3 regions of the Streptomyces cinereospinus genome follow, and region 2 is predicted to be linked to each of the others. Evidence: riboswitches for the same ligand, from Rfam matches in the RefSeq annotation. Region 2 holds a riboswitch; each other region holds the start of a gene.
The links. A riboswitch is a leader RNA that binds a small molecule or an ion and turns the genes downstream of it on or off. The one in region 2 is predicted to bind cobalamin.
Positions count from the first base shown of each region.

Region 1: another riboswitch for cobalamin. It lies ahead of ACFF45_RS04065 (energy-coupling factor ABC transporter permease); the one in region 2 lies ahead of ACFF45_RS28240 (cobalamin biosynthesis protein).
Region 3: another riboswitch for cobalamin. It lies ahead of ACFF45_RS32025 (ABC transporter substrate-binding protein); the one in region 2 lies ahead of ACFF45_RS28240 (cobalamin biosynthesis protein).

Region 1 is NZ_JBHMCY010000005.1:109,990-113,512, reverse strand. Features, by position in the region: gene ACFF45_RS04075 (tetratricopeptide repeat protein) at 1-905, opposite strand, end outside; gene ACFF45_RS04070 (hypothetical protein) at 902-1,204, opposite strand; cobalamin riboswitch at 2,209-2,391, shown strand; gene ACFF45_RS04065 (energy-coupling factor ABC transporter permease) at 2,426-3,217, shown strand; gene ACFF45_RS04060 (energy-coupling factor ABC transporter substrate-binding protein) at 3,214-3,523, shown strand, end outside.
Region 2 is NZ_JBHMCY010000070.1:30,410-33,932, reverse strand. Features, by position in the region: gene ACFF45_RS28250 (inorganic phosphate transporter) at 156-1,397, shown strand; gene ACFF45_RS28245 (hypothetical protein) at 1,472-1,693, shown strand; cobalamin riboswitch at 1,867-2,008, shown strand; gene ACFF45_RS28240 (cobalamin biosynthesis protein) at 2,111-3,061, shown strand; gene ACFF45_RS28235 (cobyric acid synthase) at 3,058-3,523, shown strand, end outside.
Region 3 is NZ_JBHMCY010000095.1:14,415-17,937, forward strand. Features, by position in the region: gene ACFF45_RS32015 (MDR family MFS transporter) at 1-342, shown strand, start outside; gene ACFF45_RS32020 (class I SAM-dependent methyltransferase) at 311-1,060, shown strand; cobalamin riboswitch at 1,113-1,296, shown strand; gene ACFF45_RS32025 (ABC transporter substrate-binding protein) at 1,325-2,347, shown strand; gene ACFF45_RS32030 (FecCD family ABC transporter permease) at 2,344-3,456, shown strand; gene ACFF45_RS32035 (ABC transporter ATP-binding protein) at 3,453-3,523, shown strand, end outside.

The DNA.
Region 1 (3,523 bases), on a different contig from region 2:
AGCGTGACGCTCCACACCTGCGCCACGGTGCGCTGCTGGGCGTCGCCGGGAGGCGTGGCGGCGAGGATGCCGGCCGGGTCCCGGCGGAGTTCCCTCAGGTAGTCGCCCGCCGAGGTGCGGGTCTGGGCCAGGTAGGCGCCGGCCTGTTGCAGTGCCAGGGGCAGGCAGCCCAGTTCCTCGGCCAGTTCCTCGAACGCGCCGTCGTCGGCCCGGCCGCGGCCGGTGATGCCCTCCAGGACGGCCACGGCGGCGTCCGGGGTGAGGGTGTCCAGGCACAGGGGTGCGGCGAGGTCGCGCCAGGGCAGGTCGCGCCGGGTGGTGATCACGACCTGGCCGGTGGTCAGCCGGCCGAGGTAGGGCGACAGGTCGGCGGGGTCCTCGGCGTTGTCCAGGACCACCAGCCAGCCCGAGCGGCCCTGGAGCCACGCCAGCGCCCATTCCGCGGCCTCCTCCAGGGGCAGGGCCGCGTGCGCCGGGTGCAGGGCGGTGGCCAGTCCCGCCAGTCCCGCCACGATGCCGGCCGGGGTCTCCGCGTCGATCCACCACACCGGGCCGGAGCCGGCGGAGAGGAACGCCCGCGCGTGGTGGAGCACCAGCGTGGACTTGCCCACCCCGCCCAGCCCGCGCACGCTCTGCGCCACCACGCCCGTCCCCGCCGACGGCACGGAGGCCAGGGCCCGCAGTTCGTCGTCCCGGCCCTCGAACACCGCGCTGTCGTACGCGGGCAGGTTGTTCAGCTTCGCGACGGCCGCGCCGTCGACCGCAGGCCCCACGGCGTCCGGCGGCAGCACCACGAACCGCTGCTCGATCCGGGCGTCGTCGCCGGTCGCTATCACGCCCGGGTTGCTGCCCGCGGCCGCGGCCCGGCCGCCGGAGGCGGACGAGGGCATCCGTTCCGCGCTCACCGCTGGACGTTGCCGTTGTCCCCGGTCACGATGATCCCCGAGTTGTCCCCCGTGGCCACCGACCGCTCACCGGACACCGTATGGCCGCCCGCCCCCGGGGACGGGGGCGGAGGAGTGGAGTTGATCACGGACGAGCCCCACGCCACCAGCACCGCCGCGAGGACCGCACCGGCTCCCGCGCCCGCGCCGATCCGCTCCGGCCGGTCCCAGGGCAGCAGCACGTCCCCCAGCCACACGCACAGCCCGAACACCGCCAGCGACCCCACGGCCAGCAGCAGCCAACGCACGGTCCGACTCATGTGAAACCCCCTCAGGCGAATCGGCGGACTCCATCCTCCCACCGGAGCCGGTCCGGTGCCCGCGTTCCCGGGGACGCCGTGACCTCCCCACCAGCCACCCGGCCGCGGGGGCTGTCGGTGGGCAGGCCTTGGCGAGGAATCCGTCCAGGACGGCGCGGGCGGTGCGTTCGTTGCCGGGCTCGGGGAGCACCTCGGCGAGGATGCCGAAGCCCTTCTCCGACGCCTCGGTGTCGCCGCGCGGTCCGCTGTCCAGCAGGACGCCGGCCGTCTCCAGCCGCCGGCCGTCCTCGACCGCCTCGTCGCCCCGGGCGCCCGACGGGGCGTCGGCCAGGCGATGCCCGGCCCGGACCCCGTCCTGCGCGTCGCACAACCCGGCGCAGTCGCCCCGGTCGCGGGCCTCGCCGACGCTCTCCGCGATGCGCGCGGCGTCGTACCGCGGCAGCCCGGCCGCCGGCAGCACCGGCCGGGTGACGCCGAGCGCCACCGGGCGCCGCCCGCGCGAGGCGGCGCGGGCAGTGCCGCGGCTCGCCACGAACCAGCCGTGGGCGACCACCGCCGCCCACCGGACCAGGGCGGCCGTCTCGCGGCCCCACCAGGCGGTGGAGGCGAGCGCCCAGGCGGGTACGGCCGTACCCGGCGCCGCGGTGGCGGCGAGTCCGCGGCGCCCGGTCAGCAGGTGGCCGACGCCCAGCAGGGAGGCGTTGCCGAGGGCGACGGCCGGCGGGTCGCGGCGCCGGAGGCGGGGCGGCGGGCCGGGCGGTCGCGACGGCACGGGTGGGTGTACGTCGGGTGGTCCATCCTTCACTCCCCCTGTACGAACCGATGTGCACCGAGTGGGGGACCGCGGCGGCCCGGCGGCGGCCCGGCGGGAGCGACTTCGCCGCCGTGGGCCGGTGGAGGGCCGCCGCTGCGGGGCCCGGAAACACGGGGCGTCCGCCGGGTGCGCCGTGTGACCAGCGCGTTCGCGCCCCGATGCGCCGCTTGTCACCACCCCCGCGGGCGCACTACTGTCACCACGCCTTGGTGAACGGGAAATCCGGTGTGATGCCGGTGCGGCCCTCGCCACTGTGATCGGGAAGTCCGGCTCCGGCCCTCACGGGCAGCCACTGGGTCCTCGGACCCGGGAAGGCGGAGCACGGGCGGTGTCACCCGTCAGCCAGGAGACCGGCCGAGGCGCGATGTACACCATCCACGAGGTGCTGGAGAGGGTCTGTTCGAGCCATGCACATAGCCGAGGGTTTTCTGCCTCCGGCGCACGCGATCGCCTGGGGTGCCGCGTCCGCGCCGTTCGTCGTCCACGGAGTACGGTCCCTCACCCGTGAGGTCAGGGAGCATCCCGAGAGCACCCTGCTCCTCGGCGCCTCGGGCGCCTTCACCTTCGTCCTGTCGGCGCTGAAGCTGCCGTCCGTGACCGGGAGCTGCTCGCATCCCACCGGCACGGGCCTGGGCGCCATCCTGTTCCGGCCGCCGGTGATGGCGGTGCTGGGCACCATCACCCTGCTGTTCCAGGCGCTGCTGCTGGCCCACGGCGGGCTGACCACCCTGGGCGCCAACGTCTTCTCGATGGCGATCGCCGGCCCCTGGGCCGGGTACGGGACCTACCGGCTGCTGCGGCGGTTCGACGTGCCGCTGATGGTCGCCGTGTTCTGCGGCGCGTTCGTCGCCGACCTGTCCACCTACTGCGTCACCAGCGTCCAGCTGGCGCTCGCCTTCCCCGACCCCGGCAGCGGATTCCTCGGCGCGCTCGGCACGTTCGGCGCCGTCTTCGCGGTCACGCAGATCCCGCTCGCGGTGAGCGAGGGGCTGCTCACGGTGCTGGTGATGCGGCTGCTCGTGCAGTCCAGCAAGGGTGAGCTGAGCCGGCTGGGCGTACTGCCCGGCCGGAAGCCCGACCCGGAGGGCACCGGCACGGGGGGACCGGGCACGGACGGAACCGGCACGGACGGAACCGGCACCGAGGGCACCGAGGGCACCGGCACGGACGGAACCGGCACCGAGGCGGTGGCCCGATGAAGCGCGGCACGAAGATCAACCTGCTGCTGGTGTCCGCCGTCGCCGCCCTGGCCGTGCTGCCGCTGGTGCTGGGGCTCGGCGACCACAAGGAGAAGCCGTTCACCGGCTCCGACACCGAGGCGGAGACGGCGATCACCGAACTGGACCCGGACTACGAGCCGTGGTTCTCGCCGCTGTACGAGCCGCCCTCCGGGGAGATCGAGTCCGGTCTGTTCGCCCTCCAGGCGGCGGTGGGCGCGGGCGCGCTCGCCTACTACTTCGGGGTGCGCCGCGGACGCCGCCAGGGCGCGGCGCTGGCACAGGCAC
Region 2 (3,523 bases):
TCCGGGCCCGGTCCGGACGGCGCGGGGGCCGTCGATGCGCGGGGTCACGGCACCCCTCGTCCGTGGACACCAGGAAGCCCTTCCCAGTTCATCTTTCGTTCACTTAGGTTACCTACGTTCATCCGGCCAATGACCTCGAACGATTGCCTGGGTAAATGGAAGGCATCTCGCTGATCCTCGCGATTGTGGTGGTGACCGCACTCGCGTTCGATTTCACGAACGGTTTCCACGACACCGCGAACGCGATGGCGACCACCATCTCCACCGGTGCCCTCCGGCCCAAGGTGGCGGTGGCCATGTCCGCCGTCCTCAATCTGGTCGGCGCCTTCCTGTCCGTGGAGGTCGCGAACACGATCTCCAAGGGCCTGGTGGACGAGAGCGGCATCCGCCCCGAGGTGATCTTCGCGGCGCTGGTCGGCGCGATCCTGTGGAACCTGCTGACCTGGCTGGTCGGCCTGCCGTCGTCCTCCTCGCACGCCCTGATGGGCGGCCTGGTCGGCGCCACCGTCGCCTCGGCGGGCGTCGGCGCGGTCCACGGCGACGTGCTGGTCACCAAGGTGCTGATCCCGGCGGTCGCCGCCCCGCTGGTGGCGGGCGTCGCGGCGATGATCGGAACCCGGCTGACGTACCGGCTCGGCCGGAAGGCCGACGGCGAGGCGGCCGCCAAGGGCTACCGCGCCGGCCAGATCGCCTCCGCGGGCCTGGTCTCGCTGGCCCACGGCACCAACGACGCGCAGAAGACCATGGGCGTCATCACCCTCGCCCTGGTCGCCGGCGGCACCCTCGCCCCGGACTCCGACCCGCCCCTGTGGGTCGTCCTCTCCGCCGGCGTCGCCATCGCGCTCGGCACCTACCTCGGCGGCTGGCGCATCATCCGCACCATGGGCAAGGGCCTGACCGACCTCCGGCCGCAGCAGGGCTTCGCCGCCCAGACCAGCGCCGCGACGGTCATCCTGGCCTCCTCCCACCTCGGCTTCTCCCTCTCCACCACGCACTCGGTCTCCGGCGCGGTGATGGGCGCGGGCCTGGGCCGCAAGGGCGGCGTGGTCCGCTGGTCGACGGCGACCCGGATGTTCGTCGCCTGGGGCCTCACTCTCCCGGCCGCCGCGCTGGTCGGCGCGGTCGCCGAGTGGGTGACCGGCTTCGGCGCCTGGGGCACCGCCGCGGTGGCCGTCTTCCTGGTCGCCTCCAGCGCCGCGATCTGGAAGCTCTCGCGCCGTGAGGTCGTGGACCACACGAACGTCAACGACACGGACGAGGAGCCGGCCGGCGTCGTGACGACCGCGATGGCCGCGGTGACCCCGCCTCCGGCCGGCCCGCCGGCGGACGACCTCACCGCCGCGCTGCCCGCGCAGAAGACGACCGCCGAGCCGGCGCCCTCCCAGGCCACGGTCTGAGCACCCCGCTCGCCCGAGCACCCGGTTACCGGTCATCCGGTACTGAGCATCCGGTTACTGAAGGAAGCAGCAGCATGAAGATCGACTGGGCGGCGCTCGGCTCCGTCTTCGGGGTCAGCCTCGTGGCCACGGTGGCCCTGGTGGGCCTGTTCACCCTCGGCATCGCCGGCCTGTCGCGGCGCGAGCGCGCCGCGGAGCGGGGCGGCTCGGCCGCCCTGGCCGTGACCGGCGCCTGCGCCGCGTTCGCGGGCTGCGCGGCGGCGGTGGCGTACGGGATCTACCTGATCGTGGCCTGACGGCCGGACCGCGCGAGCGAGCGCCCTGACACGCGGCCCCCGGCGGGGGGACCGGGCAGGGCGCGCCGTCGTGCGCCGGCGGGCGCGGCGCACGACGCGGACGAGACGGGTGTCGCCCGTGTGGTGTGGGCCTCAGCACACTGCCCCGTCGCAGGTCAACGGCGAGTTGACGGCCGTTCGGGCCCCATGGTGGACTTCCGGGGCCATGTACGGCGGCAGGAGAGGAAGCCCGGTGTGAATCCGGCGCGGTCCCGCCACTGTGACCGGGGAGGAAACGCCCCGGGAGCCAGGAACTCTCACCGCCGGTCTCGTCGAACCAGGGCGTGGACACCCTGAGTGAGGACATAACGCGATGCTCGGCTGCCCAGTGAGGTCCTGCACCAGGTCCCTGCCCGACCGCTCGGCCGGCTGAGCCGCATGCGTGCCGACCGCGTCTTCGCGTACGGCGCCGCCGCCGGACTCCTCGGCGACCTGCTCCTCGGCGATCCGCGCCGCGGGCACCCGGTCGCCGCGTTCGGGCGGGCCGCCGCGGCCGTGGAACGCCGGCTGTGGCGCGACCACCGCGGGTGGGGGGCGCTGCACGCCGCCGTGTGCGCCGGTGGCGCCGTCGCGCTGGGCGCCGCCGCCCACCGGGCCGTACGGTCCTCCCCCGCCGCCTCCGTCGCGCTGACCGGCGTCGCCACCTGGGCCGTCGTCGGCGGGACCTCGCTCGCCCGGGAGGCCCGGGCCGTCGGGCGGGCCCTGGAGAGCGGGGACGTCGCGGGGGCGCGGGCCCGGCTGCCGCACCTGTGCGGGCGGGATCCGCAGGCGCTGGACGCGGACGGGATCGCGCGCGCGGTGGTCGAGTCCGTCGCGGAGAACACCTCCGACGCCCTGGTGGGCGCCCTGGTGTGGGGAGCCGTGGGGGGCGTGCCGGGGCTGCTGGGGTTCCGGGCCGTGAACACGCTGGACGCGATGGTGGGGCACAAGTCGCCCGCGTACCGCCGCTACGGGTGGGCTTCGGCCCGCCTCGACGACGTCGCCGGATGGCCGGGGGCCCGGCTGACCGCCGCGCTCGCCGTGCTGGCGGGCGGCGACGCGCGGGGGGCCGTACGGGCCTGGCGGAGTGACGCCGCGCGGCATCCGAGTCCCAACGCCGGGCCGGTGGAGGCGTCGTTCGCGGGGGCGTTGGGGGTACGGCTCGGGGGGACGTTGTCGTATGCGGGCCGCATCGAGCACCGGCCCGTGCTGAACGGTGGGGGGCGTGCGGTGGAAGTCGGCGACATCGAGCGGGCCGTCCGGTTGTCCCGGCGGGTCGGCTGGCTGGCGTTCGGGGTGAGCGCGGCGGGTGCGCTGCTGCGCGGGCGGCTGTCGGGGAGGCACGCGTGACCGGCCGTGGGCTGCTCGTCGCCGGCACCACCTCCGACGCCGGCAAGAGTGTCGTCACCGCCGGGATCTGCCGGTGGCTGGTGCGCCAGGGGGTGCGGGTCGCGCCCTTCAAGGCGCAGAACATGTCGCTCAACTCGTTCGTCACCCGCGAGGGCGCCGAGATCGGGCGGGCGCAGGCCATGCAGGCGCAGGCGTGCCGGGTGGAGCCCACCGCGCTGATGAACCCCGTGCTGCTCAAGCCGGGCGGGGAGCGAAGCAGCCAGGTGGTGCTGCTCGGCAAGCCGGTGGGCGAGCTGAGCGCGCGCGGCTACCACGGTGGGCGGCAGCAGGCGCTGCTGGGCACCGTGCTGGAGTGCCTGGCCGAACTGCGGGGCACGTATGACGCGGTGATCTGTGAGGGGGCCGGTTCTCCCGCCGAGATCAATCTGCGGCGGACCGACATCGTGAACATGGGGATCGCGC
Region 3 (3,523 bases), on a different contig from region 2:
GGAGCGCTGATCACGCTCGGCGACATCGTGCTGTTCCTCAAGAACGACCTGGAGGCGCTGCGCCGCAGCCGCTGCTCCGACGCCCAGGTCTTCGGCCGGCAACGCCTGGCCGCGGGGCTCGGCGCCTGCGCGAGCGGTGTGCTGGGCGGGCAGCTGTACCGGCTGGGCGAACAGGCCGGGAACACCGGCTGGTTCTGGCTGCTGGCCGCCGCCCAGTGCCTCCTGCTCCCCCCGCTGCTGCTGATCTTGTACCGCCGTACCACGCGACGGCCCGGCCCTCACGGTCCCGACGAAGGAGCACTGACGCCGCATGACACGAACGGGCGGGTTCCAGGACGATGACTTCTGGACGGAGTTCCACGACTTCCTCTTCTCCGAACAGCGTCACGCCCAGGCCGAGGACCTGCTGCGCACCTCCCCCCTGCTCTCCTTCCCGCCCGGCGCACGGGTGCTGGACCTGTGCTGCGGTCCCGGGGTCTTCACCGTGCCGCTCGCCCGACGCGGCCACGACGTGACCGGGGTGGACCTCAGCCCGGCCATGCTGGACCGGGCGCGCGAACGGTCGGCCGACGCCGGCGCGCACGTCACCTATGTGCGGGCCGACGCACGCGCCTACACGGCACCGGGCGGCTTCGACGTCGTCCTCAACATGTTCACGTCCTTCGGGTACTTCGAGGACCCCGCCGACAACGCGCGCGTGCTGCGCACCATGCACACCTGCCTGGCACCCGGCGGCACCCTCGTCCTGGACCTCGCGGGCAAGGAACTGCTGGCGCGCAGGGTCACCCCGCCCAAGGTGGTGCGGCGCGGCGACGACCTGCTGGTGCAGACCGACACCGTGCTCGACGACTGGGCGCGGCTGCGCAGCGACTGGGTGCTGGTGCGGGGCGACCGGGTCACCCGCGCCACACTGGTGTGGTTCGTGTACAGCGCGGTGGAGCTGCGGGAGATGGCCGAGCAGGCGGGGTTCGGCCGGGTGGAGGTCTTCGGCGGCTTCGACGGCCGCCCGTACGACGAGAACGCCGAACGCCTCGTCCTGCGGGCCGTCCGGGAGACCTGACGGCAGGCGGAGGCGGGCGGCCGGGAGCGCACGCCCTGTCACTCCTCACTCAAAGGCACGTACTATCACTGGGTCATCGCCGCGACGGGAACCAGGAAGCCGGTGCGAATCCGGCACGGTCCCGCCACTGTGACCGGGGAGTGCACCCCTCGACATGCCACTGCGCCGACCGCGCGGGAAGGCAGGGGGAACGTCGATCCGGGAGTCAGGACACTGCCCTGTCGCGGGCCCGTTCCGAGGAGCGCGGACTCCAGGAGGCTCTACGTGTCACGGTTGTTACCCCCTGCCCGTACGCGCCGGCCGCTGCGCGCCGCGGCGGCGCTCGCCCTGTCGGCGGCGCTGCTCACCGCCGGCTGCGTCTCGTCCGGCGACGCCGCCCGGGACGAGAAGGCGCCGGCGCCGTCGCTCAAGGGCTTCCCCGTCACCGTCGACAACTGCGGTGTGCGCACGACGTACGACCGGCCGCCGTCCCGGGTGGTCACCATCCACCAGCACCCGGCGGAACTCATGCTCGCCCTCGGGCTGAGGGACCGCATGGTCGGCACCGCCTTCCCCGACTCGGCCGTCCTGCCCGGACTGCGCGAGGACTTCGAGGCGATCCCCGAACTGGCGCAGAAGGAGCCGTCCTTCGAGACCGTCCTGGACACCGGACCCGACCTCGTCTACGGCGGCTACGGCAGTGCCTTCGCCGAGAACGAGGGCCGCTCCCGCGAGGCGTTCGCCGACGCCGGCATCGACACCCATCTCAACCGCGAGTACTGCGGCGAGAAGCGGGTGACGATGGAGGACACCTACGACGAGATCCGCACCGTCGGCCGCATCTTCGGCGTGACCGGCCGGGCCGACCGGCTCGTCGCCGACCTCCGGGGCCGGGTCGGCAGGGCCGCCGGCGCCGTGCGGGACGAGCCCGAGGTGCCCGTGTTCGTCTACGACAGCGGGGACAAGACCGCCTTCACCGCGGGCGGCAAGAGCCTGGGCACCGAGCTGATCCGGCTGGCCGGCGGCCGGAACGTCTTCGCCGACCTCGACGACGTCTTCGGCGACGTCTCCTGGGAGCAGGTCGTCGAACGCAGGCCGGAGGTCATCGCCGTCTACGACTACACCGGGGCCGGCAGCGTCGAGCAGAAGAAGGAGTTCCTGCTCGCCCAGCCCGCCCTCGCGGACGTACCGGCCGTGAAGAACCGGCGGTTCGTCGTCCTGCCGCTGACCGCCACCCTGGTCGGCGTCCGCTCGGCGTACGCGGTCGAGGACCTCGCCCGCGGACTGCACCCCGAGAGCTTCCGGTGACCCGGACCGCGACCGGGGCACCCGCCGGGCGGGCAGCACGACGGGCACCGGACGGACGCGGCGCGCGCCGCGGCACCGTGGCCGGGACGCTGCTCGTGCTCGCCGTGCTGCTCGTGGTCTCCGCCACGGCCGGCCTCGCGATCGGCTCGGTGCAGGTGCCGCCCGGCCAGGTGTGGGGCATCGTGACGCACGCGCTGGGCGCCGACTGGGTGACCCCCGACTGGTCGCGGGCCCGCGCGACCATCGTGCTGGACATCCGGGCACCGCGCGTCCTGCTCGGGGCGGTGACCGGTGCCGGGCTCGCCGTCGTGGGCACCGCCCTGCAGGCGCTGGTGCGCAACCCGCTCGCCGAGCCCTACCTGCTGGGGGTCTCCTCCGGCGCGTCCCTCGGCGCGGTGACGGTGATCGTGTTCGGGGTGAGCCTGCTCGGACCGGCGTCGCTGTCGGCCGCCGCGTTCGCCGGTGCCCTGGGCGCGCTGCTGCTCGTCTACGCCACCGCCCGCACCGGCGGCCGGATCACCTCGGCCCGGCTGGTGCTCTCCGGCGTGGCGATCGCGTCGGTGCTCACGGCGGTGCTGGACCTGCTGCTGCTGACCACCGACCGGGGCAACGAGGCGCGCGCCGTGCTCGCCTGGACCCTCGGCGGTCTCGGCGGCGTCACCTGGGGCACGCTGTGGCTGCCGAGCCTGGCCATGCTGTTCGGTATCGGCGTCCTGCTGGTGCAGGCCCGCGATCTGAACCTGCTGCTGGCCGGCGAGGAGGCCGCCACGACCATGGGGCTGGACGTGGCCCGCTTCCGCGCCCGCCTGTTCGTCCTGGTGTCCCTCGTCACCGGCGTCCTGGTGTCGGCGGCCGGCCCGATCGGCTTCGTCGGTCTGATCCTGCCGCACATCGTGCGCCTGTTCGTCGGCGGTGACCACCGCCGCGTCCTGCCCACGGCCGCACTCGGCGGAGCGGTGTTCCTCATCTGGGCCGACATCGCCGCGCGCATCGTCGCCGCGCCGACGGAGGTACCGGTCGGCGTCCTCACCGCACTGTGCGGCGGGCCGTTCTTCCTGTGGCTGATGCGCCGGGACGCCCGGCGGAACACCGACCGAGGAGTGGCATGACCGCGACCGACCTGTCCGTCGACGGCGTCACGCTCACCGCAGGCGCCCGCCACCTGGTGCGGGACGT